DNA from 4 places in the Kitasatospora sp. NPDC101108 genome. Region 2 is predicted to be linked to each of the others. Evidence: riboswitches for the same ligand, from Rfam matches in the RefSeq annotation. Region 2 holds a riboswitch; each other region holds the start of a gene.

What was found. Region 2 has a riboswitch for cyclic di-AMP ahead of ACZ6Z8_RS28160 (transglycosylase family protein). Riboswitches for the same ligand answer to the same signal wherever they lie in the genome.
Region 1: another riboswitch for cyclic di-AMP. It lies ahead of ACZ6Z8_RS35495 (M23 family metallopeptidase); the one in region 2 lies ahead of ACZ6Z8_RS28160 (transglycosylase family protein).
Region 3: another riboswitch for cyclic di-AMP. It lies ahead of ACZ6Z8_RS20950 (aggregation-promoting factor C-terminal-like domain-containing protein); the one in region 2 lies ahead of ACZ6Z8_RS28160 (transglycosylase family protein).
Region 4: another riboswitch for cyclic di-AMP. It lies ahead of ACZ6Z8_RS15590 (glycoside hydrolase family 16 protein); the one in region 2 lies ahead of ACZ6Z8_RS28160 (transglycosylase family protein).

Annotation. Positions count from the first base shown of each region.
Region 1 covers NZ_JBVJLM010000029.1:51,359-59,056, reverse strand. Annotated here, with positions in the region: gene ACZ6Z8_RS35515 (hypothetical protein) at 362-1,513, shown strand; gene ACZ6Z8_RS35510 (sensor domain-containing protein) at 1,510-2,244, opposite strand; gene ACZ6Z8_RS35505 (GNAT family N-acetyltransferase) at 2,361-2,948, opposite strand; gene ACZ6Z8_RS35500 (hypothetical protein) at 2,991-3,866, shown strand; gene ACZ6Z8_RS35495 (M23 family metallopeptidase) at 3,922-4,788, opposite strand; cyclic di-AMP (ydaO/yuaA leader) riboswitch at 4,801-4,959, opposite strand; gene ACZ6Z8_RS35490 (YiaA/YiaB family inner membrane protein) at 5,155-5,445, shown strand; gene ACZ6Z8_RS35485 (alpha/beta fold hydrolase) at 5,544-6,368, shown strand; gene ACZ6Z8_RS35480 (TetR/AcrR family transcriptional regulator) at 6,400-6,975, shown strand; gene ACZ6Z8_RS35475 (sensor histidine kinase) at 7,325-7,698, shown strand, end outside.
Region 2 covers NZ_JBVJLM010000015.1:136,728-144,425, forward strand. Annotated here, with positions in the region: gene ACZ6Z8_RS28150 (LacI family DNA-binding transcriptional regulator) at 1-601, shown strand, start outside; gene ACZ6Z8_RS28155 (hypothetical protein) at 685-885, opposite strand; gene ACZ6Z8_RS28160 (transglycosylase family protein) at 1,201-2,541, opposite strand; cyclic di-AMP (ydaO/yuaA leader) riboswitch at 2,549-2,719, opposite strand; gene ACZ6Z8_RS28165 (sirohydrochlorin chelatase family protein) at 3,175-4,125, opposite strand; gene ACZ6Z8_RS28170 (DUF397 domain-containing protein) at 4,683-4,946, shown strand; gene ACZ6Z8_RS28175 (ATP-binding protein) at 5,255-5,899, opposite strand; gene ACZ6Z8_RS28180 (helix-turn-helix domain-containing protein) at 6,267-7,133, shown strand; gene ACZ6Z8_RS28185 (TetR/AcrR family transcriptional regulator) at 7,261-7,698, opposite strand, start outside.
Region 3 covers NZ_JBVJLM010000009.1:114,518-122,215, reverse strand. Annotated here, with positions in the region: gene ACZ6Z8_RS20960 (hypothetical protein) at 1-737, opposite strand, end outside; gene ACZ6Z8_RS20955 (papain-like cysteine protease family protein) at 752-1,555, opposite strand; gene ACZ6Z8_RS20950 (aggregation-promoting factor C-terminal-like domain-containing protein) at 2,171-2,602, opposite strand; cyclic di-AMP (ydaO/yuaA leader) riboswitch at 2,606-2,769, opposite strand; gene ACZ6Z8_RS20945 (LysR family transcriptional regulator) at 3,149-4,153, shown strand; gene ACZ6Z8_RS20940 (M6 family metalloprotease domain-containing protein) at 4,260-5,435, opposite strand; gene ACZ6Z8_RS20935 (alpha/beta fold hydrolase) at 5,481-6,764, opposite strand; gene ACZ6Z8_RS20930 (ABC transporter ATP-binding protein) at 6,764-7,698, opposite strand, start outside.
Region 4 covers NZ_JBVJLM010000006.1:52,222-59,919, forward strand. Annotated here, with positions in the region: gene aceB (malate synthase A) at 1-1,064, opposite strand, end outside; gene ACZ6Z8_RS15580 (IclR family transcriptional regulator) at 1,265-2,062, shown strand; gene ACZ6Z8_RS15585 (hypothetical protein) at 2,458-2,865, shown strand; gene ACZ6Z8_RS15590 (glycoside hydrolase family 16 protein) at 2,920-4,320, opposite strand; cyclic di-AMP (ydaO/yuaA leader) riboswitch at 4,328-4,435, opposite strand; gene ACZ6Z8_RS15595 (esterase/lipase family protein) at 4,700-6,034, opposite strand; gene ACZ6Z8_RS15600 (MoaF-related domain-containing protein) at 6,258-6,587, shown strand; gene ACZ6Z8_RS15605 (alpha/beta hydrolase) at 6,669-7,698, opposite strand, start outside.

The DNA of each region.
Region 1 (7,698 bases), on a different contig from region 2:
CAGTGGCGGCACACTGAAAGGAGGTGATCCTGAATTGAGTTCCATCAGGATGCGTGAGGTGGCTGCTCGCTAGAGCCGCCCCTGCCTGCGCAGGGTGAGGCCCCAGGCCTCCGGCAGGCGAAATCCACAGCAGTCACCCGGCCCGCGGGCTCACCGGTACATCCCCGGTGCCTCGGGCGCCAGGCCAGTGCACGGGCCGGCGCCGAGGAGCAGCCCGCGGGCCGTCTGCGTTTCCGCGACCGGTTCCCGTCGTAGCCGTGGCACCCCCGGCGCGTTCTCCCGAGGGGGCCGCGGCGCTAGAGTCGGCCCGGCCCCACCCCGGGACGACGGGGCGCGGCGGCGCGGACACAGGGGGTGGGCGATGGCGGTGGCACGGCGACGGGTCGGCACCTCGGCGCTGCGGACGGCGCAGTGGGCGGCGGCCGGAGTGCTGGGCGGTACGGGCCTGCTGGGGCTGCTGCTGTTCGCGCTCGGCCGGGTGCAGGCCTGGCAGGCGCTCGGCGGCGGCCTGGTGGTGGCCGGGGCCTCGGCGGTGCTCGGCGGTGCGCTGGGCTTCCTGTTCGGGGTGCCCCGGGTCCGGAGCGGTTCCGGTGAGCCGCAGGGCTCGTACGCGCCGAACACCAATCTGGAGCAGGTCTCCGACTGGCTGACCAAGGTGCTGCTGGGCGTCGGGCTGACCCAGCTCGGCTCGCTCGGCGAGCGGCTGCACCAGCTCGGCACGGCGCTGGCGCCGGTGCTCGGCGGCGAGGACGCCGCGGTGCCGTTCGCGGCCGCGCTGGTGCTGTACTTCCTGGTCCTCGGCTTCCTGGCCGGCTGGCTGGTGACCAGGCTGGCGCTGCCGAGGGTGCTGTCCGAGACCGACGAGGCGCTGGACCTCTTCCTGGCCGGCCAGGACCATGACCGGCGGGGCGACAAGGTGGGCGCCGACGACCTGCGGGTGCGCGCGATGCAGCAGCTCGGACTGCTCGGTGGCAGCGCGGGCCGACCCGCGGCGCTGGCCGCGCAGTTGCCGCCCGCCGAGGGTGCCCCGGCCGGTCCGGCGGGTGTGGTGGCGGAGGTCCGCTCGACCGCGAAGCGCTCGGCACTGACCGCCGGCCAGGTGCGGGACCTCTTCGCGGACGGCACCGAGGGCCGCCGGATCCAGGCGCTCGCGCTGATGCAGGGCGACCCTTCGCTGGCGGACCTGTCGAGCCTGCTGGACGCGATCGAGCACCCGCGCTCGGGGTTCGAGCAGTACCACGCGCTGCTGGCCGCCCGGGGGCTGCTCTCCCGGCTGCCCGGCGCCGAGGCGCAGCGGCTGCGGGACGTGGTGGCGGCGCAGCTGGTCGACCCGCGGGGCATTCCGTACGGGTCGGACCGCAGCTGGCTGGCGGAGAAGATCCTCTCCCGGCTGCCGGTGACGGACGCCGTCGCGGCGCGGCCGACGGCCACCGTCCCGGTGCAGCCGACGGCCGCCGCGGGGAGCGACGGCGCTGCGTGCTCCGCGCAGGTCCCGGGGCCGCCGAACTCCTAGCGGCCCAGCAGCCCCCGGGCGGCGGCCCGGTTGACGCCGGTCAGGCCGCGCACCAGCTGCGCGGTGAGGAAGATCAGCAGCACCCCGGCCACCGAGAACGCGGCGATCTGCCCGGCGCCCTGGACGTAGTACGCGTGCCGGACGTGGTCGCTGTCGGTGTAGTCGAACAGCTGGTAGCCGGGCCAGGAGGTGTAGCGCGGGAAGACCCACTGGTAGAGCGGGTAGAGCGCCATCGCCCAGCCGAGCACCAGGAACGTCAGGGTCAGGCAGAAGCTGAGCACCGCCCACGGGAACATCACCAGCTGGTACAGCGCGGCCTTCCAGCCCGCCCCGTCGGCCAGCCGCGCGGTGATCGCGCCCCAGTTGCCCGGGCGCACCTGGCGCACCGGCGCCGGGCCCGGCACGTCCAGGGCGAGCATCCCGCGCACCCGGGCCCGCTCCGCCCGGCCGAGGCCCCGGGAGGCGCTGGTCAGGCCGGCCAGCACCGGCAGGCCGAGGACGGTGACGAAGGTGCCCACCCCGAGGGAGAACAGGGTGACCGCGACGGTGAAGCCGACGATCGCCACCGGCAGGCCGGTGAGCGCGTAGCCGACCTCGCGGTAGTACTGCCGGGAGAACGGCGCCCGGAAGAAGCCCGGCGGCTGCTCGGTGCGGCGGGCCCGGGCCGGGCGGGTCCCGTCGCCGTAACCGTCCGGGCCGTCCCACTCCTGACCCAGCGTGCTGTTGCTCATCTCCCGGCCCCCGGCCCCTCGTTGTCGTGTCGCGGTGTCTTCCGTGCTGACGGTCCCCAGTCTGGCCGGAACCCGGCCCGGACGGCATCCGGGGGACCGGCGGATCAGGGGTGGGGTTAACCCCCCTGCGGTGGAACGGGCGGACCGGTCCACTCGTCGGCGAGCAGCGAGTACTGGTACGAGTCGGACCAGACGCCGCCCTTGTACAGGTCGTGCCGCACCCGCCCCTCCAACTGGAAGCCGAGCTTGGTGAGCACCTTGGCCGAGGCGGCGTTGTCCACGTCGACCCGGGCGACCAGCCGGTGCAGGCCGAGCGGGCCGAAGGAGAGCCCGCAGAGCAGCCCGGCGATCTCGCCCGCGTAGCCGCGACCCCACACCGGGCGGCTCAGCACGTAACCGAGGTGGGCGGAGCGGTACTTGCCGAGGGTGAGGCTGGCGTGCGCGATCGGCAGCGCGTCCTCCGGGTCCTCGGCGTCCTCGCGACGGACGACGGCGAGCCGGTAGGTGTCCCGCTCCTCGGCCATCGCCTCCTCCAGGTAGAGCTCGATCTGGTCGGCGCAGGTCTCGCGGTCCCGCGGCCCGAAGGGGAGGTGGCGGGTCACCTCCGGGTCGCCGAACAGCGCGTGCAGGGCGTCCACTTCGGCCGGGGTGTGGTGGTACTCCCGGAGGGCGAGCCGGGGGCCGGTGAGGCGTACGGGGACCATGGCTGCCGACCCTACCCCCGTCCGGCGGCTACCGTTCGGAATATGAACGACGAAGACCTGCGGCTCGCCCCGCGCACCAGGGCCGCCGACCTGCTCGCCTGGGCGGCGACCGGGCCGGACCGCGCACCGGTGGCCGAAGCGCCGCTGCGCGCGGTGCTGGCGCTGCTGGAGCTGGGCGAGGGCAGGATGCACGACGGCTGGCCCGAACTGACCTCCGACGCGGTGGAGCACCTGCTGTACGAGCGGCTCCACCTCTACGTCCAACCCGCGCCGGAGGACGACCCGCTCGCGTACGGCGACGCCGTACGGCTGCTGGTCGACCACCAGCGGGCGGCGAAGCGGCTCAACGCCAAGCGCCAGGAGCGGCTGCACGCCGAGGCCGAGTGGCAGGGCGAGGTCGCGGCCGGGCTGCTGCGCCGCGCCGACCTGGTGACCTGGCCCCGGCTGTACGCGGTGCTGCTGCACGCGCACGGGGTGGACGTGACGGACCTCGCGGCCGTCCGGGAGTGGCTGACCGGCTTCGCCGGCCTCGACGAGGAGCGGCGGCTGGCCGGGTACGAGGCGCTGGTGCCGACCGGCTGGCTGGACGAGCCGGACGAGCAGGGCTGGGGCCCGGGCCGGGTGCTGTCGGTCGGCATGGCCACCGACGGGGCACGGCGGCTGCTGGAGCAGGGGCTGATGCGGCGCAGCTACCGCAACCTGGCCGCGCTGAACGCGCTGGGCCGGCCGATGCCGGACGAACTCGCCGGGGGCTTCGAGGAGTTCGAGGCGGCGGCGGCCGAGGTGGCGCTCGACCTGCTCGGCGAGTGGACGGTGCCCGGGCTGCCGCGGCTGTTGCTGGAGGAGTTCCCGGAGCTCGCGCCGGAGCCGGGCGCGGAGGAGATCGACGCGTATCTGGCGCAGTTGCCGCCGGAGTGAGGTGGCGGAGGGGGAGTCCCGGGCGGGTGGCCCGGGGCTCCCCCTTCCGAGCTCGTTAGGGGTTGAGGCCGCGCTGCTGGAGCCAGGTCTCCGGGTCGACCGGGGCGCCGCCGTCCGGGCGGACCTCCAGGTGCAGGTGCGGGCCGGTGACGTTGCCGGTCGCGCCGACCTTGCCGATCTGCTGGCCGGAGGTGACCTGACCGGAGCCCGTGATGATCGAGGACAGGTGGCAGTACCAGATCTCGGTGCCGTCGGGCAGGGTCTCGACGATCCGGTAGCCGTACGCTCCGGACCAGCCGGCCGAGGTGATGGTGCCCTGGCCGACCGCGTGGACCGCGGTGCCGGTGTCGGCGGCGAAGTCCAGGCCGGTGTGCAGGTGGGCCCAGTAGCGGGCGCTCTGGCCGTAGTGGGCGGAGAGGTTGTACTCCTTCACCGGCAGGGTGAGTGCGGCGGCCTTGGCCCGCTCGGCCTCCTCGGCGGCGCGCTTGGCCTCGGCCTCCTTGGCGGCGGCCTTGGCCTCGGCCTCCTGGGCGGCCTGTACCCGGGCGGTCTCCTCCGCGGCGGTGCGCTGGCTGTCGGCCTGCTGCTGGATGCGGGCGGCGAGCGCGAGGCCGGGGTCGGCGGCCAGGGCGACCGGGGTCTCGTCCGGCGCCTCGACGGCGGGCGCGGCGGCCGGGGTCGCGGAGGCGAAGCCGGTGGCGCCCAGGGTGGCGGCGACGGCGGTGACGCCGAGCAGCGGGGAGGCCCCGCGGGTCTGACGCGGCATCCGGTGGCGGTTGGTCTCGGCCTCCGGGGCGAAGGGGTCGCCGTGGCCGGCGGAGCCGGCGCCGTGGGGCTCGGAACCGTTCGGGCCGGGGTGGTCGAGGAGCTGGGTACCGGCTGCGGGGCCGGCCGGGTGTGCCGGAGTGTGCGTCGACGCCACGGAGGCGCGCTCCTTTCCTTCCTTCGCGCCTACCGGGTTAGCTGACGGGTTCGGAGCAGGAAGGTCTCCTACGGCCGGGCCGGAGCCCCGCCGATTCACCCCAAGGAACGTGGTTCCCCGGCTCCCTGGCCTGCCCGGAGGCCGGCCGGCGGGATTAGGCGACGCGCACGGTGCCGTCTGGGTACGGCGTTGACGACCGCGCTGCGTTATCAAACGTTAATCCTAGGAGGCCCTGATTCCAAGCCGTCCGTCCGTCACGGAAGGGGAGCAGATGATCGGACGTCAACGAACGACCGCTCAACCGCCCGGCTCATCTGAGTACTCCTACTCATGTGCACCCCGGCCGTCCCGCCGCATCCTGACGCCATGAGCGCACCGATGCAGTCACGTACCACGGCCGCGTACCACGTCCAGGCCGTCCTCTCCTTCGCCGTCTCCGGCACGGCCCTCGCCGCCGGGATCGCCTACCTGCCCGTCGGCGGCTGGACCCGGGCCTTCCTCGGGATCGGCCTCCTCTACACCGTCACCTCCGCGTTCACGCTGGCCAAGGTGATCCGGGACCGCCAGGAGTCCTCGGACACCCTCGCCCGGGTCGACCAGGCCCGGCTGGAGAAGCTGCTGAGCGAGCACGACCCCTTCAAGGTCGAAGGGGTGTGACCGGGGAGTTCCGTGCCGGCCGGAGGCTTGACGGCTAAGGCTATTAGCCGTAGCTTTGTGGCTATCGGCAGCAGCGAGCGAGCCCGTGGAGGCCCACCATGAACGACACCCTCACCCCGAGCACCCAGTACCTCGACGTTCCCGGCGGCCGCCTCGCGTACGACGACACCCGGCAGGGCGACGGCACCCCCGTCGTGCTGCTCCCCGGGATGCTCGACTCCCGCCGCGCCTACCGCCACCTCCACCCGCTGCTCACCGCGGCCGGGCGCCGGGTCATCACCATGGACCTGCGCGGGTTCGGCGAGTCCTCGATCGTCTGGGACGACTACAGCCCCTCCGCGATCGCCACCGACGTCCTCGCCCTGCTCGACCACCTCGGCATCGAGCGGGCCGTCCTGGTCGGGCAGTCCTACACCGGGGCGACCGTCGTCAAGCTCGCCGGGGACGCGCCCCAGCGGGTCGCCGGGATCGCGCTCATCGACGCCTTCGTCGAGCACCGGGCGAACGCGCTCATGAAGGGCGTCATGGTCGTCATGGGCGCCGCGATGGTCCGGTGGCCCGCGGTCTGGGGCTACTACCTCCGCAAGATGGCCTTCCCCGGCCCCCGGCCCGCCGACCTCGACGCCTACGTGGACGGACTGGTCGCCGCCCTGCGCACCCCCGGTCGCCGCACCGCCACCCGCGGCCACGTCACCGGCGACTCCGCGCCGATCGGCTGGACCGCGGCCGTCCGCTGCCCCGCCCTCGTGCTGATGGGCAGCAAGGACCCCGACTTCCCCGGGCCCGAGGCCGTCGCCGACCTCCAGGCCGAGAAGCTCGGCGCGCGGAAGGTCATGATCGAGGGATCCGGGCACTACCCGATGGCCGACAACCCGCAGGCCGTCGCCGACGCGCTGCTGCCCTTCCTCGCCGAACTCGCCTGAGACCGAACCCGCCCGCTGGAGAACCAGAGCCATGCCCCGCGTAGGACTGACCCCCGACCAGGTCGTCGACCACGCCCTCGCCCTCATCGACGACCAGGGCACCGAAGCCCTCACCCTCGCCTCCGTCGCCGCCCGCGCCGGAGTCGCCACCCCCTCGCTGTACAAGCACGTCAGCGGCGGGCTCACCGAACTCCGTCGGCTCATCGCCGTCCGGGTCACGGGCGAACTCGCCGACCGGCTCGCGGAGGCCGCGGTCGGCCGCAGCGGGGACGACGCCGTCACCGCCCTCCTGCGGGCCTACCAGGCCTACGCCACCGAACACCCGCACCGCTACACCGCCCTCCCCCAGGCCCCCCGGCCCGACGACGACCTCACCCGGGCGGCCACCCGCCTCGTCGGCGTCATCATCGCCGTCCTCCGCGACTACGGCCTCGACGACTCCGAAGCGATCCACGCCGCCCGCACCCTCCGCTCCCTCGCCCACGGTTTCGCCGCCCTCTCCATCACCGGCGCCTTCCAGCTCAGCGAAGACCTCGGCACCACCCACGACCGCCTCGTCACCACCCTCACCACGGGCCTCCGCTCCTGGCCCAAGGAGAAGGGGTAGCAACACCCCCGCCCGGTCATGCCTCCGGCGCCGGAGCGGACGGGCACCGGATGGCATCGTTTCCGTGACCGGGGCCGGAATTGTTCACCCGCACGGAATGTCGTTCGTTCAACAACACCGCGCACACCGAACCCACACATCCCGGTGAGCGAATCGGCCACCACCCGCCACGCCGGAGAAGGCCGAAAGGCCATGGACGAACGACCGCACGGCCCGGCAGTGCGGCGGGATCGCGTCCGAACGACACCGGGATGACGGCGTATTGACTCGATATTGACGAGATCCGGTCACATGGCGAGATCCGTTCACACCTTCGTAGGATCATCGCCCTAGAATTCGCCGCGTGACGATGACTCAGTGGTGCGCAACGGCTACCGGCGTGCTCGCCGTCCTCGCCCTCGTGGCCGCCGCGCGGTACCGCGCCGTGTCCGTCACCCAGCGCGGCCGGGCCGACCGGCTGGAGGGCGAACTCGCCCGGCTGCACGAGCAGCTGAGCTCCGAGCTGTCCCGCCGGGGCGCCGACCTGGCCGCCGTCCAGCAGGAGCAGGAGCTCACCGCCTCCACCCAGCGGGCCTTCCTCAGCGTGGCCCGACGGATCCTCGTCATGGCCCACGACCAGCAGGCCCTGCTCGACGAGATGGAACGCACCCACGACGACCCGGCGCTGCTGGAGGGCCTGCTCAAAGCCGACCACGCCGCCGCCCAACAGGCCCGGCTGGCCCA
Region 2 (7,698 bases):
GCGCGGGGTGCCGTTCGTGCTGATCAACGGTTTCAGCGAGAAGATCGACGCGCCGTTCATCTCGCCGGACGACCGGTCCGCGATGTGGATGGCCGTCCAGCACCTGGCCGAACTCGGGCACGAGCGGATCGGTCTGGCGGTCGGGCAGCGGCGGTACGTGCCGGTGCTGCGCAAGATCGAGGGCTTCACGGCGGCGATGCGCGAGGTGCTCGGGCTCGGGCAGGAGGAGGCGGAAGGCCTCGTCCACCACACGCTGTTCAGCGTGGAGGGCGGGCACGCGGCGGCCGGAGCGCTGCTCGACAAGGGCTGCACGGCGATCGTCTGCGGGAGCGACATGATGGCGCTCGGGGCGATCCGGGCGGTGCGGCAGCGCGGGCTGTCGGTGCCGCACGACGTCTCGGTGGTCGGCTTCGACGACTCACCGCTGATCGCCTTCACCGAACCGCCGTTGACCACGATCCGCCAGCCGGTCGAGGCGATGGCGACGGCGGCGGTGGACGCGCTGCTGGAGGAGGTCGGCGGGAACGCCGCCCAGCGCGGGGAGTTCATGTTCCAGCCGGAGCTGGTGATGCGGGGCTCCACGGGGGCCTGCGCGCGCTGAGCCGGCCGGTCGGCGGGAACGGGCCAACTGACGGGCCCCGGAGGGCGGTTGCTCTCCGGGGCCGGTCGGCGTTCGCCGGCCGGTCAGCCCTCCTGGACGTTCCGGCGGTCGGTGGAGACCCGCCGGCCGTCGGCCGCGTCGCCGGTCCGGGTCTCGGTGCGGCGGCCGCGGGCCAGGTAGTCGCGCAGTACCAGCTCGACGGCGTCCTGGGGGTTCTTGGTGCCGGAGAGCAGCATCGCGTCGATCGCGAGGTTAGCGTCGATCGTGACGGTGACCTGGGCCATGGTGACTCCTCCTCGGGTGCGGAGCAGCAGCATGCCCGCTGCGGGGGAGTTCGACCATGCGGAACCGGGAGCTGCGGAACCGGGAGCTGGGGGACCGGGGACTGCGGCCGGGCCGCGGGGCCGGCCGTCCGGGTACGCCGAAGCCCCGGGAGGAGTGAGCGGGCTCTTTCCCGGGGCGGTCGGGCGAGGCTGACGGGTGGGGCAGACGGCTGTCGGATGACAGATGACAGATGATGAAATCTGTTATCCGTTATCTGTTACCGTCAGCTGTCGTCTGCCGGCTGTTTCCTGTCAGCTGTTCGGCGTTCGCGGTGCTCAGACCCGGCCGGCGAAGTCCGGGGCCCAGTTGGCGATGGTCTGGAGCCGGACGCCCGAGCTCGGGTTGGCGGCCTCGACGTACTGGCCGCCGCCGACGTAGATGGCGACGTGGTAGACGCCGGAGTCCTGGCCGTTGTTCGACCAGAAGAGCAGGTCGCCCGGCTGGAGGCTGTCCAGCGACACGTGGGTGCTGGCGGCGGCCTGGTCGGCGGCGACGCGCGGGATGTTGATGCCCGCGGCGCGCAGCGCGGCCTGGGTCAGCCCGGAGCAGTCCCAACCACCGTTGCCGGTGCCGCCGTAGACGTACGCCTGGCCGACCTTCGACTCGGCGAAGGCGACCGCGGCGGCCATGCTGCCGGTGGCGGCCGGGGCCGAGGCCTGGGTCTGCGCCGGGGCGGCCGGCTTCGCGGCGGGCTTCGCGGCGGGCTTCGCGGTCGGGGCCGTGGTCTGGGCGACCGGCTTGGCGTCCACGGAACCGCCGTTCGAGGCCTGGCCGGACTTCTGCGAGCGGTCGAACCAGTTGAAGTCCGAGCCGGACTTGGTGGCGGTGGAGGACTGGTCGGCCTGGGCCGCGGTGCCGTCACCGAAGGTCAGCTGCTGGCCCGGGTAGATGGTGTCCGGGCCATCGGTGAGGGTGCCGCGGTTGAGCTCGTACAGGTGCTGCCAGCCGCCCTGGACGTTGTGCTTGGTGGCGATGGAGGACAGCCAGTCGCCCTCGACGACGGTGTAGGCGCCGGCCTGGGCCTGCGCCGGGTGCTGCTTCGCCCAGTTGCCGGTGGCGGGCTTGGCGGAGGCGGAGGCGGAGGCCGAGGCGGAGTCACCGGAGGCCTGGGCCTGGGCCTGGTCCTGGGCGGGCGCGGACGGCTTGGCGGACGCCGCGGCCGGGGCCGGGGTCTGGGCCGGCTTGGCGGCGGGCTTGGCGGCGGGCTTGGCTGCCGTCGAGGTGTCGACGGCGGCCGGGGCGCCGCCCTGGGTCAGACCGGCCTGGACCGAGCAGACCGGCCAGGCGCCGGGGCCCTGCGAGGCCAGGACCTTCTCGGCGACGGCGATCTGCTGGTCCTTGGTGGCGAGGTTGGCCTGCGGGGCGAACGCGGTGCCGCCGAAGGCGGCCCAGGTGCTGGAGGTGAACTGCAGGCCGCCGTAGAAGCCGTTGCCGGTGTTGATGCTCCAGTTGCCGCCGCTCTCGCACTGGGCGACCTTGTCCCAGGTGGCGACGGAGGCGGCGTTGGCGGTGCCGGTGGTGAGGCAGGGGACGGTGAGGCCGACGCCCGCGACGCCGAGGGCGGCGATCACGCGGCGGGTGCGGCTGGACAGGCGGGTGCCGTTGGAAGGCAGCATGAAGACGCGGTCCTCTCCCACGCCTGCGAGGTGAGCTGTCGGATTCGGGCTGGAGTTGCCCGGCCGCGCTGTGGCACGGCTTCACCCCTAGCCCAGGACCGTTTCCGGGAAGCGGTCCGGGGCGACTTACCTGTGGTTCCCCCGCTCCTGCCGTGATGCGATTTCGCGCTGCCAGGACATCCGACGGCAGGACTCGGCGTCGCGGATGACCTGGGTCCGTGTGGTCACGAACGGGGAGCACGTTAAGCAGACTTAAGTTCAAACTGCAAATACCTGTGATGCGCATCACGGTTTACGAAAAAAGGCCGAACGGCTTGAATTCCATGATCGGAAATGATCGTTTTCCGGCAATTCCGCGATGAATTCTCAAAACTGGCTCCGCCTCAGAAGTGATGTGACGGAGCGTTGAGGCGCGGAGGGGGCGCGTTCGCCGGACCGGGGGAGCGCCCCGGATCCGAGCGCCCGATGATGGGTCGACTATTCATCGACAAAAGGCATCAGAACGGACATTGCATGGCAATGACCGCTTAACTCCCCTGCGGGGCAATCCGAACAAACGGAAAGGGCCCGGAACGCGGTCGTTCCGGGCCCTTCGGTGGTGCGGGTGCGGCGACGGGTGGCCGCGGGTGTCCGTCAGCCCTCCACGGGCCCCTGAGCGGCCGCGTGGGCGCGCCGGGAGCCCTCCCCGGCCCCGGCGGTGGCGGCGGCCTCCGCCTCGGCCTCGGCCAGCTCCTCCGCCGACGGCGTCGGCAGCGCGGCCAGGTAGGTGGAGGCGATCAGCTGGCCGACGGTCGGGTACGCGCCCAGCGGCGCCGCCGACGGGCAGCCGGTCTCCTCGGCGGCCGCGGCGAGCAGTTCGGAGTCCGCCTCCGGGCCGATGACGAGCGGGGCCAGCGCCGGGCGCTCGGAGCCGGTCTCCTTGAGGTGCTTGACGGCCCCGGCGACCGAGCCGGGCACGTCGAGCGCCGCGGCGACGACCGGGACGGCCAGTCGGGCGGCCAGCAGCACGCCGGTGATGCCGGCCGCGGCGGCCGCGTCCTCGCCGCCCACGGTGGTCAGTACGACGCCGTCGGCGGCGGTCGCGATGGCGAACAGCCGGGCCCGGTCGGCCCGGGCCAGTCCGGCCTCGGACAGCCGCACGTGGACGGCCTCGGCGAGCAGCGGGTGCGGGCCGAGGGCGTCGGTGACGGTCGCGCCGTACTCGGCGGCGAGGGCGTGAAGTCCGGTCAGGAAGCCGTGCGGGCCAGGCACCAGCGGCACCACGACGGGCGTCGGCAGTCCGGCCTCGGCGGCCGCCGCCAGCAGCTCCGCGACGGTGCGGTCCTCGGAACCGCCGTCCCCGGCGCCGTCGGCCGGAAGGTAGCCGACCGCGGCCTGGACGCCGACGTGCTCGCTGCGGACGATCGACAGCAGCTCCTCGACGACCGAACGGGACTCGGGCCCCGCGGTCGCGGGCACGGCGAGCACCAGGGCCGGCGAGCCGGTGCGGATCTCGGGGCGCTCGGGGCGGCGGTGGCGCCCCCGCGCACGGGAGCCTGGAGTGCGGACGGGCAGTGGCGCGCCCGGGATGGCTGCGGTGCTCATGCCGGAGATCGTAGGACATCGGCCCGTCAGGCCTGCAGTCGGCTGCCGTACGGGTTTCGGGTGGTCGTGGTGCGGAGGTCGTGTCGCCGCCCCGACGGTCCGGGCGGTTTGCCTACAATCCGGACATTCCTCGCCCAATGTCCGCCAGGGCCCGCATTGTTGCCCTGACGTGTCCGGAGGGGCGGCGCGTTGCATCCGGAGCGCGTGAGATGTCTCACAGGCCGGAGGTGGCCTGACGGAGGGTCACGGCGGTGCGACTCCCGGCATTCGAAGATCAACATTTAGCGGGGGGATGCTCACGGCCGGTTATGGACGAACCGACGATTCCATCGGCTATGTCCGTTTACGTACCGTCAGGAGAAGAGCCCGTGAAGAGTTCGGGGCGACCGTAAAAGCCCCCGTGCACCTGCAATGTCCCGTGCTGATGCACGTGCACTGGAGCTATCATCGCGTCAAGTGAGGCGTTGCGCCGGACCGGTACGGGGCCGGTCCTCTCGTTCGGCGGGTGCCGGGGCGCCGCGCTGGACGACAACTCCGGAGCTCTTCGGGAGACTTCTATGCACGACTCGCAGGACACGCACGGCTCGAACCACACCTACAACGGGATGGCCGCCGCCGACCTCCAGGGGGTGGTCTGGCAGAAGAGCCGGCACAGCAACTCCCAGGGCAACTGCGTCGAGTTCGCGGCCCTGCCGGGCGGCGACGTCGCGATGCGCAACTCGCGCTTCCCGGACGGTCCGGCGCTCATCTACACCCGGGCGGAGATCGCCGCCCTGCTGCTGGGGGCCAAGGACGGGGAGTTCGACCACCTGGCGGTCTGACCGGCTGCTGCTCCATCATCGGGGGGCCGTCGTGGGTGCTGACACCACGACGGCCTTTGTCTTTGCCCGGCGGCGGCCCGTCCCGCTCCCGTCCGGTCCCGTGGTGGACCGTGCGGCGGGGCCTGCCGGGGTGCCGCGGGTGCTCCCGCGGGCCGGCCGCTTCCTCCGGGGCCGGAGCCGGAACCGGAGCGCCCGGTGCGGTGAGCCGGTGCCGGGACCGCGGTCCGGACCGGCGCGGGGGCCTGGCTGAAGGGCCCGGGGCGTGGTCCTCCCGGATCGTCCCTCGGCCGGCCGTGCGCCGTGCGGCGCTAGGCCGAGCGCCGGTGCCGTCCACCGATTTCGACTCGTCCGTCGAGCTTGCCCAGCTGGTGGCCCTCCAGGGGGCCGCAGTCGAGCCCGGCGCCGTCGAGCCTGCTGCCGCCGGCCGGCTCCTCCTCGAACACGGCCCAGACCACCTTGCCGCTGCCCAGCGGGTGCCAGCCCCAGGCGCGGCTGAACGACTCCACCAGGTGCAGCCCGCGGCCCGACTCGGCGACGAAGTCCGCCTCCCGGGCCACCGGGCCGATGCTGCTCGGATCGCTCACCGCGCAGACCACCTGGGGCGCGCGGTGCACCAGGCTTATTCGGATCGGCAGCCGTCCCTCCGGGGTCGGCTGTGTGGGAAAGTCGTACTCGCCCAGGGCGCCGCCCGAGGGGCCGGGCCGTGCGCCGATCGCATGCCGGAGCGCGTTGGTCACGAGTTCCGAGGCCACCAGCGCGACATCGTCGAACAGCTCCGTCAGGCCCCAGCGCTGAAGAGTGGTCCGGGCGAAGTCGCGCGCGGTTCTCACGGCTTCGAAGCGAGGAGCGAGCGTACAGGTGACCACAAGGGGGTCAACCGCCAAAGCCGTACCGGTGCTCATGAAGAGCTCCTCCCATAAGGGGGCGGACACGGCTGGACCCGCCGGGGTCATGCCGGTCACCTCCGACTCGCTCGGCCGCTCGGCCGCCCCCTCGACCAGGCGCGCGCGCACTCGAACGCCCGATGGCGCGGGGGACGCCGTCGAGCCGGTGCGCGGAGTCGCGCGTGCGGTCGACGCGGAGCCCGCGGGATTGCCAGGGATGTGCAGGTGCACGTGCACCATGGTGGTGTGCGCTCACTGCAGATGCAAGAGTCGATTCACGTGCAGTCGCACTATTGGCATATGCAAGCGCCGGATGCACGTGCATCCTGGTGTGCGGAGCGCGGAACTGATAGGAACATCCGTCAGTATCGGCACCGTGAGCGCTCAACTGATGGCAGACTGTGCGCTGTTTGCCCTAGGTGGAGGTTTCGACCGCATGACCACAGTTCAGCCGGGCGGCGGCTCGATGGTCCGCCGGATCCTCCTCGGCTCGCAGCTGCGCCGCCTGCGCGAGGCGCGCGGGATCACCCGTGAGGACGCGGGCTACGCGATCCGCGCGTCCGAGTCCAAGATCAGCCGCATGGAGCTCGGCCGGGTCAGCTTCAAGGAGCGGGACGTCGCCGACCTGCTCAGCCTCTACGGCGTCGACGACGGACTGGAGCGGGAGGCCCTGCTCGGCCTGGTCCGCGAGGCCAACAAGTCCGGCTGGTGGCACAGCTTCAACGACGTGCTGCCGGGCTGGTTCCAGACCTACGTCGGCCTGGAGGAGGCCGCCCAGCTGATCCGCACCTACGAGGTGCAGTTCATCCCCGGACTGCTGCAGTCCGAGGAGTACGCACGGGCGGTTTTCGGTCAGAGTCGGCCGGTCATCAGCGAGGAGGAGGTCGAGCGGAGGGTCAGCCTCCGCCTGCGCCGCCAGAAGCTGCTGACCGAGGGCGCGAGCCCGCGGCTGTGGGCGGTCATCGACGAGGCGGCGCTGCGCCGGCCGGTCGGCGGCCCCAAGGTGATGCGCGGTCAGGTCCAGTACCTGATCGACGTCGCCGAGCAGGCCAACGTGGTCATCCAGGTCATGCCGTTCCGCTTCGGCGCGCACGCGGGCGAGTCCGGGGCGTTCACGATCCTGCGCTTCCCCGAGCAGGACCTCGCGGACGTGGTCTACCTGGAGCAGCTCACCAGTGCGCTCTACCTGGACAAGCGGGACGACGTCGACGCGTACGTCCAGGTCATGGAGCGGCTCTGCGTGGACAGCCTCACGCCCGAGCGCACGATAGACCTGCTCGCCTCGATCCTGAAGGAGCGCTGAGCAACTCCCGGACGGGACCCGGGGGAGCCGGGCCCGGCTGCCGACCCGCCGTCGACCGGCCGTCGACCGGCCGTCGACCGGCCGCCAATTCGCCGTCAGCCTCCGTCAGTCCGCCGTCGGTCCGTCGTCAACCGCGGGCCGGCGGCCGTTCGCGTTCCGGGGGCAGCGGCTGCGGCGGGCGGCCCAGCTCCCAGGCGAGGCCGTAGCGCCCGAACAGGTCGGCCCGGATCGGCGCCAGCGGGATCTCCGCGCCCGGCAGCAGCACCCCGATGCAGCCGCCCATCAGCGCGCTGCGCAGCACCCCGTGCTCGGCGACCGGATCCGGCGCCCCCCAGTCCTCCAGCAGGCCCTGCAGGATCGCGCCGACCTGCTGCTGCTCCGGGTCCTGGACGAAGGCGCCGGTGTCCGGGTCGAGGATCAGCGCCAGGTGGGAGCGCATCACCCGGGGGTGGTCCATGGCCAGGCTGAGGACGGTGTCGATCGCGCGGGCCAGCCGCGCCTCGGGGGAGGCGCCCGGCGGCAGTTCGGCCAGGGCGCCGGAGAGCGCCTGGTGCATCATCCGGTG
Region 3 (7,698 bases), on a different contig from region 2:
CCTCCGGCGAGCCCGTTTCGGTCGTAGCCGGACCCGGGGAGCTTGTCCGCGTAGCGGCCGGCCACCAGCTTCTGGTAGGCGGCCAGCGGGAGGCTCTGTTTGCCGCCGAGACCCGTGGTGGCCTCGGTGTTGAGCGGTTCGACGTCGGCGCTCGCGGTGAGGCGGTACCAGGCGTGGATCTGCGGCTCGGTGAAGGTGCGGGCACCGGCCGTGGCCCGTTCGGCGAGCGTGAGCTCGTTGTCGCCGTCCCGGATGCCGGCGATCCGCCAGCCCCCGCGGTTGTCCGGCGGGGCGAGCAGGACCGCGGCCTGGTGACCGTCGGCAGCGCTCACCCGCGAAGCGAGGTAGGACAGCCTGAGCGCGTTCTGCGGTGTCGGCTGGGCCTTGCCCTTCACGAAGTCCACCGACAGCTCGTACATCGGAACCGGGTCCTTGAGCTCGAACGACGGTGGCGCGGCCACCGCGTTCGGGGTGTTCGGCCGACCGCCCGTACTGCCGCCGTCGGCACCGGTCGCGGCACCGGTCCCGGTGCCGGGACCGCCGCCGGGCGAGACCGCGGTCCTCGCGGCGCCGAGGAAGCGGGAGACGGTGTCGTGCGTCCGGCCGGAGTGCAGCAGCTGCTGGGCGGCGCCGTAGTCGGGGGCATCGCCCCCGCTGTCGGCCCGGGCTGTCGTGGTGGCGGCGCCGACGCTCACGAGCGCGGCGGTGGTGAGGGCAACCGCCTTCAGTGTCCTCATGGTTGGTTGTCTCCTCACGCGTGGATGCCGACCCGGGAGTGGGTCCACCGGAACGAGCCGTTGCTGACGTAGGTGTCGAAGTTCCACCAGGTGTACGTCTGCGTGCTGGGCCACGGGTCTCCCACGGCGATCATGTTGCTGGTGCTGTCGTAGCCGTAGATGACGTTCATGTGCCCGCCGCCCGAGGTCCAGCCGATGCGCACCGCGAACGGCCGCCCGTTGGCTATCTCGTTGGTGACCTCGCTGAACGAGGCGTTGCGGTTCAGGTCGTAGCCGCTGTTGCGGAAGCCCATGGCGGACAGGCCGTTGGCCATGTCGTCGAGCGTGGCGGGCCGGTCGTTGCAGTCCAGCCAGCGGCCCTGCTGGGCGAGGCGGCAGAAGTCGTACTGGTTGTACTGGTGGTAACCCCAGTAGGTGGCGACCGTCAGGCCGGACGCGTCCCAGCACCACTGGTCCTGGACCTGCTTCTGCATGGTGATGTCGAGCGCCGTCCAGCTGGTGGGCCGGGTGGAGCCGCAGACCGGCAGGTTCCCGGTGTCCTCGCTGATGAAGGCGTCGGCGACGTAGTAGCCGCCGGACCAGATCCAGCGGTTGTCGTTCTCGACGGTGTCCCCCGTGGTACGGCAGATCATCGGGATGCGGTCGCCCGGCGCGGCCTGACCGGAGACCCGGGCCGAAAGCGAGGGGAGCACACGCTCGTTGACGGTGCTGTAGTTCCCCTGCCCCCCGATGACGGTTCCCTTGACCAGGCCCGCCTGGGCCACGGCGCCGATACCCAGCGCGGCCGCACCGGCCAGCACGGCGCCGGTTGCTGCCACGGCCCATCGGCGTGATTTCCTGCGGTGTCTGCTCATGCGTCAGATCTCACTCCCCGTTAGGTGAAACCGAATGCGGGGGAGTCTGGCAGAGCCGCGTCAGAACCGGAACAAAGGAGTCCGGGGCGCCTTGCGGCCACGCACAGGGACGGCGAGGAGTCATGGGCCAACGGATGCTGCACGAAGGCGACTTGGCGGGCGCCGAGCCAATTGGTCCAGTCCACTGTTATTTTATCGTTATTGTTCCTGAGAAGTCCTTCAGGCTGTGAAATTTCACAGCGTGAGTGCAATGTTACTCACGATGAGGGTTTCAGAAGCGGGGATTCGGAAGTCCGAAGAAGCGCTTATGCGAAGCGAGCGGCGGGACGACCCGACCCGAATAACCCCCCACGAACGGGCCGCCGCCGGGCCCGTCCGTGGTCCTGCCGCACGGGCCCGGCCGGCCACGCGGGCGAGCGGGACGCGCCGGCCGGGCCCTGAGCGACCGCTACCGGGTGGTCGCCGTCGACCAGCGCGGCAACGCCGCCCCGTCAGACCGCCGCGTTACCCGTCAGGGGCGCGGAGGGAGCCGCAGAAGGCCCCGCTGCGGCAGATGACACGACCCTGCGGCCACCAGGATCAGTACCAGTGGTGGTTCTGCCAGAACACCCACGCCTGGTTCGGGCTGCCGTAGCGGCCGTTCATGTACTTCAGCGCCCAGCGCAGCTGGGTGCTGGGGTTGGTTCGCCAGTCGGACCCCTCCGACGCCATCTTGCTGGCGGGCAGCGCCTGCGGCAGGCCGTAGGAGCCGGAGCTGGGGTTGGTGGCGTTGACCCTCCAGCCGCTCTCGTGAGCGATGATCTGGTCGAACGAGGCCAGCTGGTTGGCCGGCACGATCTGCGCGGCCAGCTTCTGCAGGGCGGCGGGGCTGTTGGCGGTGGCGGCCTCCGCCGAGCCGGCGGAGACGGCGGGGACGGCGAGGGTGACGCCGGCCATGACGGCGGCGGCGACGACGCCCTTGAACCGGCGGGTGATCGGGCTGGACAGGCCGAATCGGCTGTTCGCAGACATGCGGTGTTTCCTCTCCCACGCCTACGAGGTGAGCTGTCGGGTTCGGGCTGGAGTTGCCCGGCCGCGCCGAGCGCGGCCTCACCCCTAGCGCTGCCCGGACCGGTCCGGGCAGCGCGACTTACCTGTGGTTCCCCCGCTCCTGCCGCTGATGCTGGTGTTGCGCGTGCCCGCTCGGTCCGGCGACAGGATTCGGCGTTCCGGAGAGTGGGGTTCGTGTGGGGACGAACGAGAGGAAACGTAAACAAACCATCACACGTACGGCAAGGCGGTGTGATGCGTCTCACGCCCAGGCCGAACTCGCAGGCCCGCCCGGCCGGCCGATGGCGGCGGCTCGCGCTCGAACCTGATGCTCCGACACTTCCCCGGGGTCGTACGGAGCGAGGCCGTGCCGGGCCCGGGTGAAGGAATGCCCGGAGATGGAGCAGACCCCTGCCCCCGACCGGAACGGAGTGATCCGTGTCTCTGATCCGAGGGCGTCGGCGTGGCAGCTGGTCCGCTACCGCCGGACATCTGTTGAGGTGGGCTCGATCTCCATAACATCTCGCCATGGAGCTCGAATTCCGGCACCTCCGGATCATCTGCAGCATCGCGGACTGCGGCAGTCTGACGCGGGCCGCCGCGTCCTTGCGGCTGACCCAGCCCGGCCTCAGTGCGCAGTTGGCGCGGATCGAGCGGGCGCTCGGAGCGGAGCTGTTCAGCCGCGCGCAGTCGGGCGTCATTCCGACCGCGTTCGGGGAGGAGGTCCTCAGCCGGGCACGGGCGGTGCTGCCGACCGTCGACGAACTGCTGGAGGTCTCCGCCCTCGCCGCGAGGACGGGCTGGTCGCAGCACCGTTTCCGGCTCGGCTCGGTCAACGCTCCGCTGCTCGGCGGGTTGATCACCGCGATCAGGTCGCACCATCCGGAGGCCGAGATCAGTTCGCGGGGCCAGGGATGCCCCGTCCCGCTCGTCGAGGCCGTCGCGGGCGGCCGGCTCGAAGCGGCCGTGGTGGGCGACAGCCCCGGGTACGAGCTCGCGCTCCCCGCAGGAGTCGCCGGCGAGCCGATAGCCACCGAACCGCTCTTCGTGGCCCTGCCCGCGGCTCATCCGCTCGCGTCGCTGGAGGAGGTCGCGCTGGAGGATCTCGGAGGCGAGGACTGGGCCGCTCCTCGGCCGGACAACGACCGGATCCGTGAGTACTGGTCCAGGACCCTGCTCGTCCTGGGCCATCGCCTTCGTGTCGTCCACGAGGTGGAAGGTCGGCTCGTCCTGGACCTCGTCCGCAGCGGCCACGCGGTGAGCTTCTGCCAGGCCACCTTCGAGGAGGTGCCGGGCATCGCCGTACGGCCGATCGTCGGCGATCCGCTCTGGTACCGGCATGTGCTCGCCTGGCACGAGGAGGGACCGCTCGCGTCGCTGCGTCCTTCGCTCGTGCGGACCGTCACCGAGGCGTACTGGACGGCAGCCGCTCGCAGCACGGTCTACCGGAGCTGGCTTGAGCGCCAGGGGGCCACGGCGCCGGCCACGGGTACGGCTGCCTGTCGAAGGGTGATCTCCGCTCCCTCCGGATGACGTGCCCGGCCCCCGGCACGATCCGTGCGGTGTGGCACCGTGGCGGTGCGGTCGAGGCGATGTCGTGTCGGCCGCACCGCTCGCGAGCCGTTCCGGTGCTACGCGGTCACCACCGGTCGGTCCGGACGATGTCGGTGGACGCGTCGGAGGCGATGACGTGGATCCGGATGCGGGCCGTGTCGTCCTGGAACCACTGGCCGGGCTGCCAGGTCTGCATGTCCGGCGCGGTGCAGTTCCCGGTGGGTGCGGCGGCGTCGGGGTTGGTGACCACCCGGATCGGCCCGTTGCCGGTGGTGGTGGAGGTGTCGACCTTGTAGATGAGGACGCCGGTGGCGCAGGCGTTGCCGTCCGCGCCGACGGATCGGCGGGACTCGGCGACGTAGGCCGTCGTGTCGCCGGTCCTCACCACGGCGATCTTGGTGCCGCCGGGGCGTTCGACGGCCTTCAGGCGGACGGTCCGGCCGCCGGCGGCGGGAAGGCAGGCGACCTGGTGGTCGTCGATCCAGCCGAACTTCCAGCGCTCCCAGCCGGTGTGCTGCGGGGCCGGGCCGGCGATGTTCCCCATCAGGTCCCAGCCGCCGACGTAGCGGTGCACGTCGGTGCCGGCGAAGGCGTACAGGTCGGGCAGGCCGAAGGTGTGGGAGGTCTCGTGGTCGGCGACCTTGTAGCCCCAGTGGTACATGTCCTGGCCGAAGGTGATCGCCCACTTGATCCGCGTGCCGTTGACGGTGATGCCGGCGGTGGTCGGGTCGTAGAGGTAGGTGGGCGAGAAGCTGATCGCGGAGGCGGACCTGGTGGGGACGATGTAGAGCATGTCGTACTTCGAGAAGTCCGTGTACGGGGCGGCGGCCTGGACGGCCTGCTTCACGTAGAGCTCCTGCTGCTCGAAGGTGATGCCGCGCTGGAAGCCGTACGAGGCCGATGTCTGCGGCATGGTGATCCACCGCTTCAGCGGATCGATGTCGAGCCCGACCCGGCCGTAGGAGTCCTGCTTCATCCACTCCTGCGCGGGGGCGAGTACGCGGTAGTAGTCGTCCGGGGATCCGGTGGCCGGGGCGTCGGGGAAGTCGACGAAGAGCATCAGCACGTGCTTGGTGCCGAGCGGCCGCTGGAACTGCGTGTAGTCGGTGTCGTGGCCCTCGTCCGTCCAGCCGGTCCTCCCGGGCAGGGCGCAGCCGGAGGCCGGCGCGGTGGTGGGCTGGGCGGTGTCCGCCAGGGCCGGGGTGCCGGCGACCAGCGGGAGCGCCGCGGCCAGTGCGGCGGCGAGGGGGGTGAGTCTCATCTCTTCGTTCCTTTCCCTACGGCAGGGGGTGGGGTGGTGGGGGTATCAGGCGCGGTCGGCGGCGAGGTCCATCAGGCGGGCGAGGACGCGGTCGCCGGAGGCGGTGACCCCGTCGTGCTGCCACTCGTTGGTGACCCAGGCGCGCAGGGATCCGACCGCGCGGGCGGTGCGCAGGGAGAGGCCGGCATCGACGTACATGTCGTCGTGGTAGACGGCCGCGGCGATCGGGATCCGGTTGGCGGCGAGCCGGGCCGGGTCGTACAGGGCGGGCCAGTCGGTGCGCTCGGCGAGCAGGTGGACGGCCTCGGCGAACGGGCGCAGCCCGGCGATCTCCTCGAACATCCACGGGTAGAACATCTCGCCGGTGAACAGCAGCGGGTCGGCGTCCTCGGCGAACTCGGGGCGGTCGGCCGTGGCCCGGGCGGCGGCCCAGCCGGTGGCTGCGCCCGGGCGGCCGTAGATCGACTCCTGGAGGACGGCGAAGAGCGGGTTGTCCGTGAAGCCGGTCAGGTTCGCCACCTGGTGCAGGAAGGTGGCCGAGGGCGCGCCGTCCGGTTCGAGGGCCTCGTCGAGGAGCCAGTGCAGGCGTTCGAAGCCGTCGCCCATGCCGAGCAGCAGACCCAGCGTGCGCAGTCGCCGGACTGTCAGCCGGTCGCCGTCGGGCAGTTGGGCGGGGCGCCGGGCGAGCCGGTCGGCGATCCGGCGGACGAGCGACCGGTCCTGCGGGTAGCGCTCGTAGTAGGCGTTCACCTTGTCGCGCACGCGAGGACAGGTGGCGGCGTAGACGTCATCGGCGGCGGCGTCGAGGCCGGGCAGGCCGCCGGTGACGTAGCAGGCGCGCAGGCCTTCGGGGGCGAAGGAGAGGTAGCTGAGGGTGACGAATCCGCCGTAGCTCTGCCCGAGGGTCTCCCAGGGTTCGCCCTCGCCGCACAGCCGGCGGCGCATCAGTTCGGCGTCGGCGACGATCGAATCGGTGCGGAAGTGGGCGAGATGGTGGGCCAGTTCACGGGCGGAGCCGAACCGTTCCGCCGCGCGGGCGGTGACCGGGGTGGAGCGGCCGGTGCCACGCTGGTCCAGCAGCAGCACCCGGTGAGTCCTGAGCGCGTGGCCCAGCCAGCCGGCCGTGGCGTTCAGCGGGCGGGGGGACTTGCCACCCGGCCCGCCCTGGAGGTAGAGCAGCCAGGGCAGCCGTTCGCCGGCCCGCACCGGGTCGACGACCTCCCGGGCGAACACCTCGATCGTTCCCTGTGCGGGGTCGCCGTGGTCGAGCGGCACGTCGAAGACGTGGTCGGTCACGGCGAGCCCGGGCAACCGGTACTGGGCGCGGATCACGGTGTCCTCTCCGGGTAGTGGCAGGCGACCTGCTGTCCGAGCGCGATCGTCCGCAGGTGCGGGCGTTCGGCGGCGCAGCGTTCCCCGGCCTTGGGGCAACGGGTGCGGAAGCGGCAGCCGCTGGGCGGGTCCAGCGGGCTGGGCAGGTCGCCGTGGAGCACGATCCGCTCCCGGGAGGCCTCCAGGTCCGGGTCGGGCAGGGGCACGGCGGACAGCAGGGCGTGGGTGTAGGGGTGGGCGGGTCGGGCGAACAGGGTGTCGCGGTCGGCGGTTTCGACGACCGCGCCGAGGTACATCACGGCGATCCTGGTGCTGATCTGGCGGACGGCGCCGAGGTCGTGGGCGATGAACAGGTAGCTCAGCCCGTACTCGTCCTGGAGGTCCTTGAGCAGGTTGAGGATCTGCGCCTGGACGGAGACGTCGAGTGCCGAGACCGGTTCGTCGCACACCACCAGCTTCGGCCGCAGGGCCAACGCCCTTGCGATTCCGATGCGTTGGGCCTGACCACCGGAGAACTCATGGGGGTGCCGGTCGGCGTGCTCGACCGTCAACCCGACCCGGGCGAGCAGTTCCTCGACCGGTTGGTCGGGCTCCAGACCCTGGTAGCGGTAGGCGCCGGTGAGGATCCGGCGAACGGTGTGCCGGGGGTTGAGTGAGGAGAAGGGGTCCTGGAAGACCATCTGCAGGTCGCGGCGGAGCGGTCGCAGGGCCGTCTCGTCCAGTCCGGCGAGGTCACGCCCGGCGAAGTGGATACTGCCCGAGGTGGGCCGCTCCAGGCGGGTGATCAGTTTGGCGACGGTGGACTTGCCACAGCCGGATTCGCCGACCAGGCCGAGGGTTTCACCGGGCCCGACGGTCAGGGAGACTCCGTCGACGGCCGTGACGTGGCCGGCCGACCGCCGGGTCAGGCCGTGTCGTACCGGGAACCGCT
Region 4 (7,698 bases), on a different contig from region 2:
TCCGGGTCCTTGCGGCTGGGGATGAACGCGGCCATGCCGCCGATCGCGTGGGCGCCCCGCCTGTGGCAGGTTTGCACCAGCAGCCGGGTGTAGGCGGCCATGAACGGCGAGGCCATGGTGACGCTGTTGCGGTCCGGCAGGATGTAGTGCGCACCGGCGTCGCGGAAGTTCTTGACGATCGAGAACAGGTAGTCCCAGCGTCCGGCGTTGAGGCCGGCCGCGTGGTCGCGCAGCTCGTAGAGGATCTCGTCCATCTCGAAGGCCGCGGTGATGGTCTCGATCAGCACGGTGGCCCGGACGGTGCCGTACGGGATGCCGAGTTCGGCCTGGGCGTGGGTGAACACGTCGTTCCAGAGCCGGGCTTCGAGGTGGCTCTCGGTCTTCGGCAGGTAGAAGTAGGGGCCGGAGTTCGGGTCCTCGGCACCCTTGGCGAGCAGCCGGGCCGCGTTGTGGAAGAAGTACAGGCCGAAGTCGACGAACGCTCCGGCCACCGGGACGCCGTCGACCAGCAGGTGGTTCTCGTCCAGGTGCCAGCCTCGCGGGCGGACCACGACGGTGGCGAGTTCGGCGGCGGGCTTGAGGGTGTAGGCCTTGCCGGCCGGGCTGGTGAAGTCGATCCGGCCTTCGAAGGCGTCGATCAGGTTGACCTGGCCGCTGACCACGTTCTCCCAGGTCGGGGAGGTGGCGTCCTCGAAGTCGGCGAGCCAGACCTTGGCCCCGGAGTTGAGCGCGTTGATGACCATCTTGCGGTCGGTGGGGCCGGTGATCTCGACCCGGCGGTCTCGGAGCGCGCGCGGCGCCTCGGCGACCTTCCAGTCCCCGGCCCGGACGTCGGCGGTCTCGGGGAGGAAGTCCAGCGTGCCGGTGCGGGCGATCTCGGCCCGTCGGGTCTTCCGCCTGGCCAGGAGCTCCTGCCGGCGCCCTTCGAAGGCGCGATGGAGGCCGACGACGAAGGCGACCGCCTCCGGAGTGAGCACCTCCTCCGCCCGGTGGACGCGCGGACCGGCGACAGTGACGACCGGAGCGGCGGGGGAGGCGCCGACGGGCCCCTGATCTGCAGCCATGAGCAGGACACTCCTAAGACGGTTGAGCCTGGCAAGGGAGCTCCGGTGGGAACTTCCTCGGGAACTTCCTCGATCGTTACCCGCCTGTCGGCGAGTTCGATTCTGTAAGGTGGAGACTAGTTTCCGCGATACAGAATTTCAACGGTTTGTTGAAGAGGTCGCCGGGACTCTACTCCTCCCCGACAGCGAAGGGAACGCCGGTGGTTGCGACCCCCGACACAGCATCGACGACAGGCGCCGACCGCGCGAGCGGCGGCGTTCAGTCCGTCGAGCGCGCCTTCCAACTCCTGGAGGCACTGGCCGACTCCGGCGGGGTGGCCACCCTCAGCGAGCTCTCCGGCAGTTCCGGCCTCCCGATGCCGACCATCCACCGACTGGTTCGTACCCTCGTCCAGCAGGGTTACGTCCGCCAGGACACCGCGCGCCGCTACACGCTCGGCCCCCGGCTGATCCGCCTCGGCGAGACGGCCGGACGCCTGCTCGGCAGCTGGGCCCGCCCCTACCTGGCCGAGCTCATGGAGGCCACCGGCGAGACCGCCAACCTGGCCGTGCTGGAGGGCGGCGAGGTGGTGTACGTCGGGCAGGTGCAGTCGCGGCGCTCGATGCGGATGTTCACCGAGGTCGGACGGCGGGTGCAGCCGCACTGCACCGGCGTCGGCAAGGCGCTGCTCGCCCAGCTCCCCGAGAACGAGGCGCGCGCGATCCTGGGCCCCAACCCGCTGCCCGCGCACACCGAGTACACCGTGACCGACCCGCAGGAGCTGATGGACCAGCTCGCCGAGGCGCGCGAGCGCGGGTACGTGGTCGACGACCAGGAGCAGGAGATCGGCGTCCGCTGCATCGCGCTCGCGGTACCGGGCGCGCCGACGCCCACCGCCCTGTCGGTGTCCGGCCCGGAGGCCCGGATCCGGGCGCTGGAGGAGCAGGCGGGGGCGTCCTCGCTGGTGCCGGTGATGCACCAGATCGCCTCCCGTCTCGGGCAGGTCCTCGCTCCCTGACGGACCGTCAATCCTTCTGAGCGGGATGCGACGTGGGGACCATGTGACGTGTGGATCATGTGACGTGGAGATGCCGTCGGATCCCTCCCCCACCGTCCTCCGTTCGACGGACGCGTGGGCGGGTTGCTCCGGGTCCGCGGGGCCGGTGCCACCACCCTGGTGCGGACGCGGCCCGCGCCCGAGCGGGCCGCCGGAGCGCGAGGGAGCGGTGAGCGGCGATGGCACGCGGGCAGGACAGGCGCAGGGAGCTTCGGGTCGGATCCGGTGGGGCGCCGTCCACGGCGGTGACGGCGGCGGGTTGCGCGGTCGCGCTGCTGGCCGCCGGACCGTCCTTTGCGGCCCCGGGTCCCGTGCCCCGGCCGAAGCCGCGGGTCGCGTCGGTGGGCCCGGCCGCCGTGCGGTCCGACTCCGACCTGGAGGTGGTCCGGCAGGATCCGGCGGCCGCCCCGCCCGGCGGCACCACCACGGTCCGTGCCTTCGTCGCGAACCGCGGCCCGGACACCACGGGCTCGCCGTTCACGGTGGTCGTCGTCCTGCCGCGGGGCGTGACACCGCAGGGCCCGTACTTCCCCTCCGACTGCGCGGTGCCGGGGGGCGGGCGTACGGTGCGCTGCGTCTTCGGGGCCGGGCTGAAGCAGGGGCGCAGCGCGACCGCGCTCGTCCCGGTGCGGATCTCCCCCGACGTGCCGCTGGGCGTGCTGGAGGGCGGGGCGGTCGAGGTGCACAGCCCGGACGACCGGGACGGAAGCAACAACCGGCAGCCGTTCGCCATCGAAGTGGTCGAGACGGCTGCCGGTTCCTGAGAGCGGCTGGTCTGCGGGCTACACGCGGTCGGCGTCCGCGGTCGGCGTCCGCGGTCAGCGGTAGACGCGCACGTAGTCGGCGGCGAAGGTGATCGGAGTGTTTCCCTGCGGCGCCGGGTGGTACTTGCCGGCGCCGACGGAGAGGTTGAGGATCAGGTACGCCGAGAAGTCGGCGCCCACGCCCTTGCCGTCCGAGAACACCTTGACGCCGTTGACGTACCAGTCCACCGAGTTGGCGCCGTAGTAGGTGCCGATGGTGACCCACTGGTCCTTGGCGACGGCATTGGCGTCGGTGTAGTAGTCCGCGTTGCCGGGGTTGACGTGGTTGGTCAGCTCCAGCAGGTCCGGGTTGTCGGGGTGGTACTCGAAGGAGTCGACCTCCCCGTTGCCGTTCTTCCAGGTCCACAGGGCGGGCCAGGCGCCGGTGCCGGAGGGCAGCTTGACCCGGGTCTCGGCGTAGTCGCCGGTCTTGACCTGGAAGCCCTCGGCGGAACCCTCGGTGGTCAGGAAGCCGGTGTTCCAGGACTGCTGGCCGTTCTCCAGGGTGGGGCCACCGGGGGTGGCGGTGAAGGTGGCGACGCCGTTCGCGACGCTGACGTTGTTCTTGTTCAGCCAGTCGAGCTTGTTGTCGTCCGGGTTGTGGTTGCCGTACTTGTACGCGGTGCTCTTGTCGCCGACCCAGCGCCGGCCCCAGTCGATCGGGGCGTTGAACTCGTCGGACCAGGTCAGCGACTTCCCGGCGATCGGGGAGGCCGGCGCCGGGGTGCTCGGGCTCGCGGTGGCACTCGGGCTGGAGGTGGCGCTCGGGCTCGCGGTCGGCGCCGTGGTGGGCGCGACGGTCGGCGGCGTGGTGGCCGTGGCCGTCGGGGTCGGCTTGGCGGTGGTCGGCGCGGCGGTGGTGGGCGCGGCGGTCGTGGGGGTAGCGGTGGTCGGCGACGGCTTGGCGGTGGGGGTGGCCGTCGGGGCCGGGGCGGGCGTCGACGTGCCGGCCCGGGAGACCACCAGCTGCTGCGAGGGCAGGTTGTGCCAGCCGCCGCCGAGGTCCTGCCAGAAGCCGAACTGGGTGTAGGTCCCGGCGGGCAGGGTGCGCGCGCCGCTGGTGAAGGAGAACCCGCTCGGGCAGAGCTGCACGTTGCCGGCGTTGCCCGGGAAGTCCAGGTTGGTGCCGTGCGCGTCGCGGACGCCCACGCCGACGGTCCTGGCGACGAAGCAGGACGAGGAGTGCAGGCTCAGCGAGGCGGTGGTGGCCTTGCCCGCGACCATGGTGGCGGGGGCGAGCCGGTCCTGGGTGACGGTCGGGCCGGTGGCGGCCTGGGCACCGGCGACGGCCGGCAGCCCGAGCAGGCCGGCGCCGCTGATGGCGAGCGCACCGGTGGCGGCGAGGGCGGCGTTGCGTCCGCGGTGGGACGGACGGGCGTGACGGGGCGCGCGACCGCGCCCGGCAGGCTGGGGCATGGGAGTCCTCTGCGACGCCTGCGAGGTGAGCTGTCGGATTCGGGCTGCAGTTGCCCGGCCGCCCGGGGAGCGGCTTCACCCCTAGCCGGAGCCCGCACGCTGGTGCGTACGGGCCGGGCGCTGACCTTGGTTCCCCCGCTCCCGTCCGCTGTCGTGCTCGGCTGCCCGCCGACGGGTGGACAGGACTCGGCGTCCCGGCGGCGGAGTCCGCGAGGGCGGACGACCCGTTGCAGGCTAGGCAGGCTGTGCGTGAACGGACAACTCCATCCGGCCGGTTGTCGCGCAGCTCACAGTGGTGTCGATCAACGACGCTGCGTGGCCGCCGAGTTGATCGATCCCGGCGCCGCGGCCGGGGGTTCGCGGGTCGAGGCCCGGCGGTTCAGCCGAGCCAGGCGGCCACCTGGCTCTCGGCCTCCGGCGACCAGGCCAGTTCCAGGTGGTTGAGCCCGCTGAGCAGCCGGGTGCCGCCGACGGTCGCGATGCCGGTGGTGTCCAGGGCGCTCGCGGTGAACACGATGCCGTCGCTGGGACCGCGGTTCTCGTCGAGCACGCCCGGGATGTCGGCCGAGCCGCCCGCGAGGAGGTAGGTGGGCACCGAGGCCGGGATCCCGGCGCGCCGGAGCGGGGCGATCAGCGAGCCCGCGTCGACGGCCGCCTGGATGCCCTGGCCGGAGGCGTGGAGGCCCTGGCCGCCGTAGTAGGTGGTCCACCAGTCCTGGGCGGTGGTGTCCACCCCGTAGACGGCGTCCCAGCGGGCGAGCAGCTGGCGCTGGCCCGGGTAGCAGTCGCTGCCGCCGGTCGGCAGCACCCCCAGGCAGGGCTGGGCGGTGTACGTGCCGTAGCAGGTCATGTAGAGGTGCGGGGACGGCGCGTTGGCGGTGCCGCCGCAGGCCGGCCAGGTGGCCAGGTCGAAGTCCCAGCCGTGCGCGTAGACGTAGTCGAGCCCGCCGTTCGGCCCGCCGAGGGTGACCAGGCGGCGCACGTCGCCCGCGTACGGCCGCCCCCAGGAGGGCCGCACCGAGGACACGTACGCGCGGGCGGCGACCTCTCCCTTGCTCCAGGCCACCACGTCGACCTGGGGGACGCCGAGCCGGGCGCGGATCAGCGCGATCGCGTCACCGACGGCCTGGGCCTGGAGCAGGTTGTCGCCGTGCTTGTGGGCGAAGCCGACGGCGAACACCCGGTGGCCGGTCCCGGCCAGGTACTGGGCGAGGCCGGTGGACGGGCAGCTCGCGGCGCCGCAGATGCCGCCCTCCCCCGGGTTCACCCAGGCGCGGTCGGCGTTGTCGTTGGCGCCGTGCACCAGCAGGACGGGGGTACCGGTGCCGCCGGCGTCCCAGCCGGGGGCCGAGTAGAGCAGGAAGCGGCCGGAGTACGGCTCGCCGGTGCCGAAGTAGGTGCGGCGGGGGCCGTCCTGGTCGCCGCGGCCGTCGGCGGGGAACTGCTCGGTGCGGAAGCCGGGGGTGGGGTCGAGGTAGCGCTCGACCTTGGCCCAGCCGTTGCCGGGGGCGGGGAAGGTGGCTTCGAGGGCGAGGGGGGCGGCGGCCGTTGCGGCGGTGGTGGCCGTTGCGGCGGTGGTGGCCGTTGCGGCGGAGGTGGCCTTCGGGATGGTGGCCGCTCCGGCGGAGGGGGCGCCGAGGAGGAGGGCGGTGAGGCTCAGGAGGAGGGCGGAGAGGGCGGCGGGGACGCGTCGTCGGGTGGGGGTACGTCTCATGGGCGTGCACGGTAGGACCGGTCCGCGGTCGCGCCCATGTGCCGGTCGCACACCGCGCGCGGCGTGACGGTGGCAGACCGCACCGTGGCGCGGGGCCGCCCGAGTCCGCCCGGTCGGATAAATTGGAACCCTGGCATTTTCCGCGGTGCACAAGTGCGCCGACTCCGGTGTGCCCGGTCCGTACGGTCCGTCCCACGCTCCCGAGAAGAGGTTCCGCCCCACCATGACCGCGTCCCTGCCCGCCTTCGCCGGCCGTACCTACGTCTTCCGGGTCGACAACGGCGCGGCCTTCCGCAACACCTACTCGGCCGACGGCGCGCGGCTGCGCTGGGAGGGCCTCGGCGAGTCGGCGGGCCAGTGGGAGGACGTGCGGCTGCACGTCGCCGAGATCGCTCCGGGGATCTACTTCGTCAGCTGGACGGAGCAGAGCGGGATCACCGTCAGCCACGTGATGGACCTCAACGCACTGACCGTGCGGGCCTTCTGGACCTTCGAGGGCGAGGGCGGCCGGGTCGGCCAGCTGCACACCGGGACGCTGGAGCGGGTGGCCTGAGCGGTGTGACGACGCGACGAACCCCCGAGGCCGTGGCCGGTCCCGGGGGTTCCGTGCGTTCCGGTCCGGCGGAGTCGTCCGTCAGACGCTCTGACCCGGCTGACCCGGCTGACCCGACTGGCCCGACTGGCCCGGCTGACCCGGCTGGTCCGGGACCTTGAGGTGCTGGGACAGCCACTCCAGCGAGGAGGGCAGCAGTGCGCTCCAGGTCTCGAAGTTGTGGCCGCCGTTCTCCAGCATGCTGTACGAGACCTTCATCGGGCTGTGCACCGCGTCGATGAACGCCTCGGTGTCCTGCTTGTAGCTGCCGTCGCCCTTCTTGGTGCCGGCCAGCAGGACCGAGACGTTCGGCTGCGGCAGGTTCTTCAGCCGCCACATCAGGTTGGCCTCGTCGCGGCGCTGCTTGCTGCCGCCGAAGAGGTCACCGGTGGTCGGGTCGTCGGCGGCCTCGTAGTACCCGGAGAGGGCGACGGCGGTCGGGAAGACGTCCGGGTGGCGCATGGCCAGCTTGACGGCGCAGTAGCCGCCGGTCGAGTTGCCCATGAAGGCCCAGGCCTTCGGGTCGGCCGAGACCCGGTAGCTCGCCTCGATCGCCGAGGGGACGTCCTTGGTGAAGTACGTGTCGGACCGGGCGCCGCCCGGGATGTCCTCGCACTCGGTGTCCTGCGGCAGGGCGGGCGAGGGACGCATCAGGACCATGACGGTCGGCTGCATCCGGCCCTCCTGCAGCAGCTTGAGGGCGGCACCCGGGTAGTTGAAGCGGGTGATCAGGTTCTCGGCGATTCCTGGGAACCCGGTGCTGACGATCACCGCCGGGAACTGCTTCTGCGCGTACTCCGGCTGGAAGTACTGCGGCGGCAGGTAGACGTACCCCTCCGTCGACAGCCGGCTCTCCTTGCCGTCGATCCGGACCTTGCGGATCTCGCCGGACTGGCTGGGCTCGCGGCCCATCGCGCCGCCGCCCTTCACCGAGGCCCGGCCGATGGTCTCGACGACAAGGCGCCCGGAGGCGTCCGCCTTGTTGTGGATCACCACCGGGCCGGTGCTGCCGGTGCCCAGCAGGTCGTCCCAACTGCTGTAGAACGCGAAGTAGTTGTTGGCCACCAGGCCG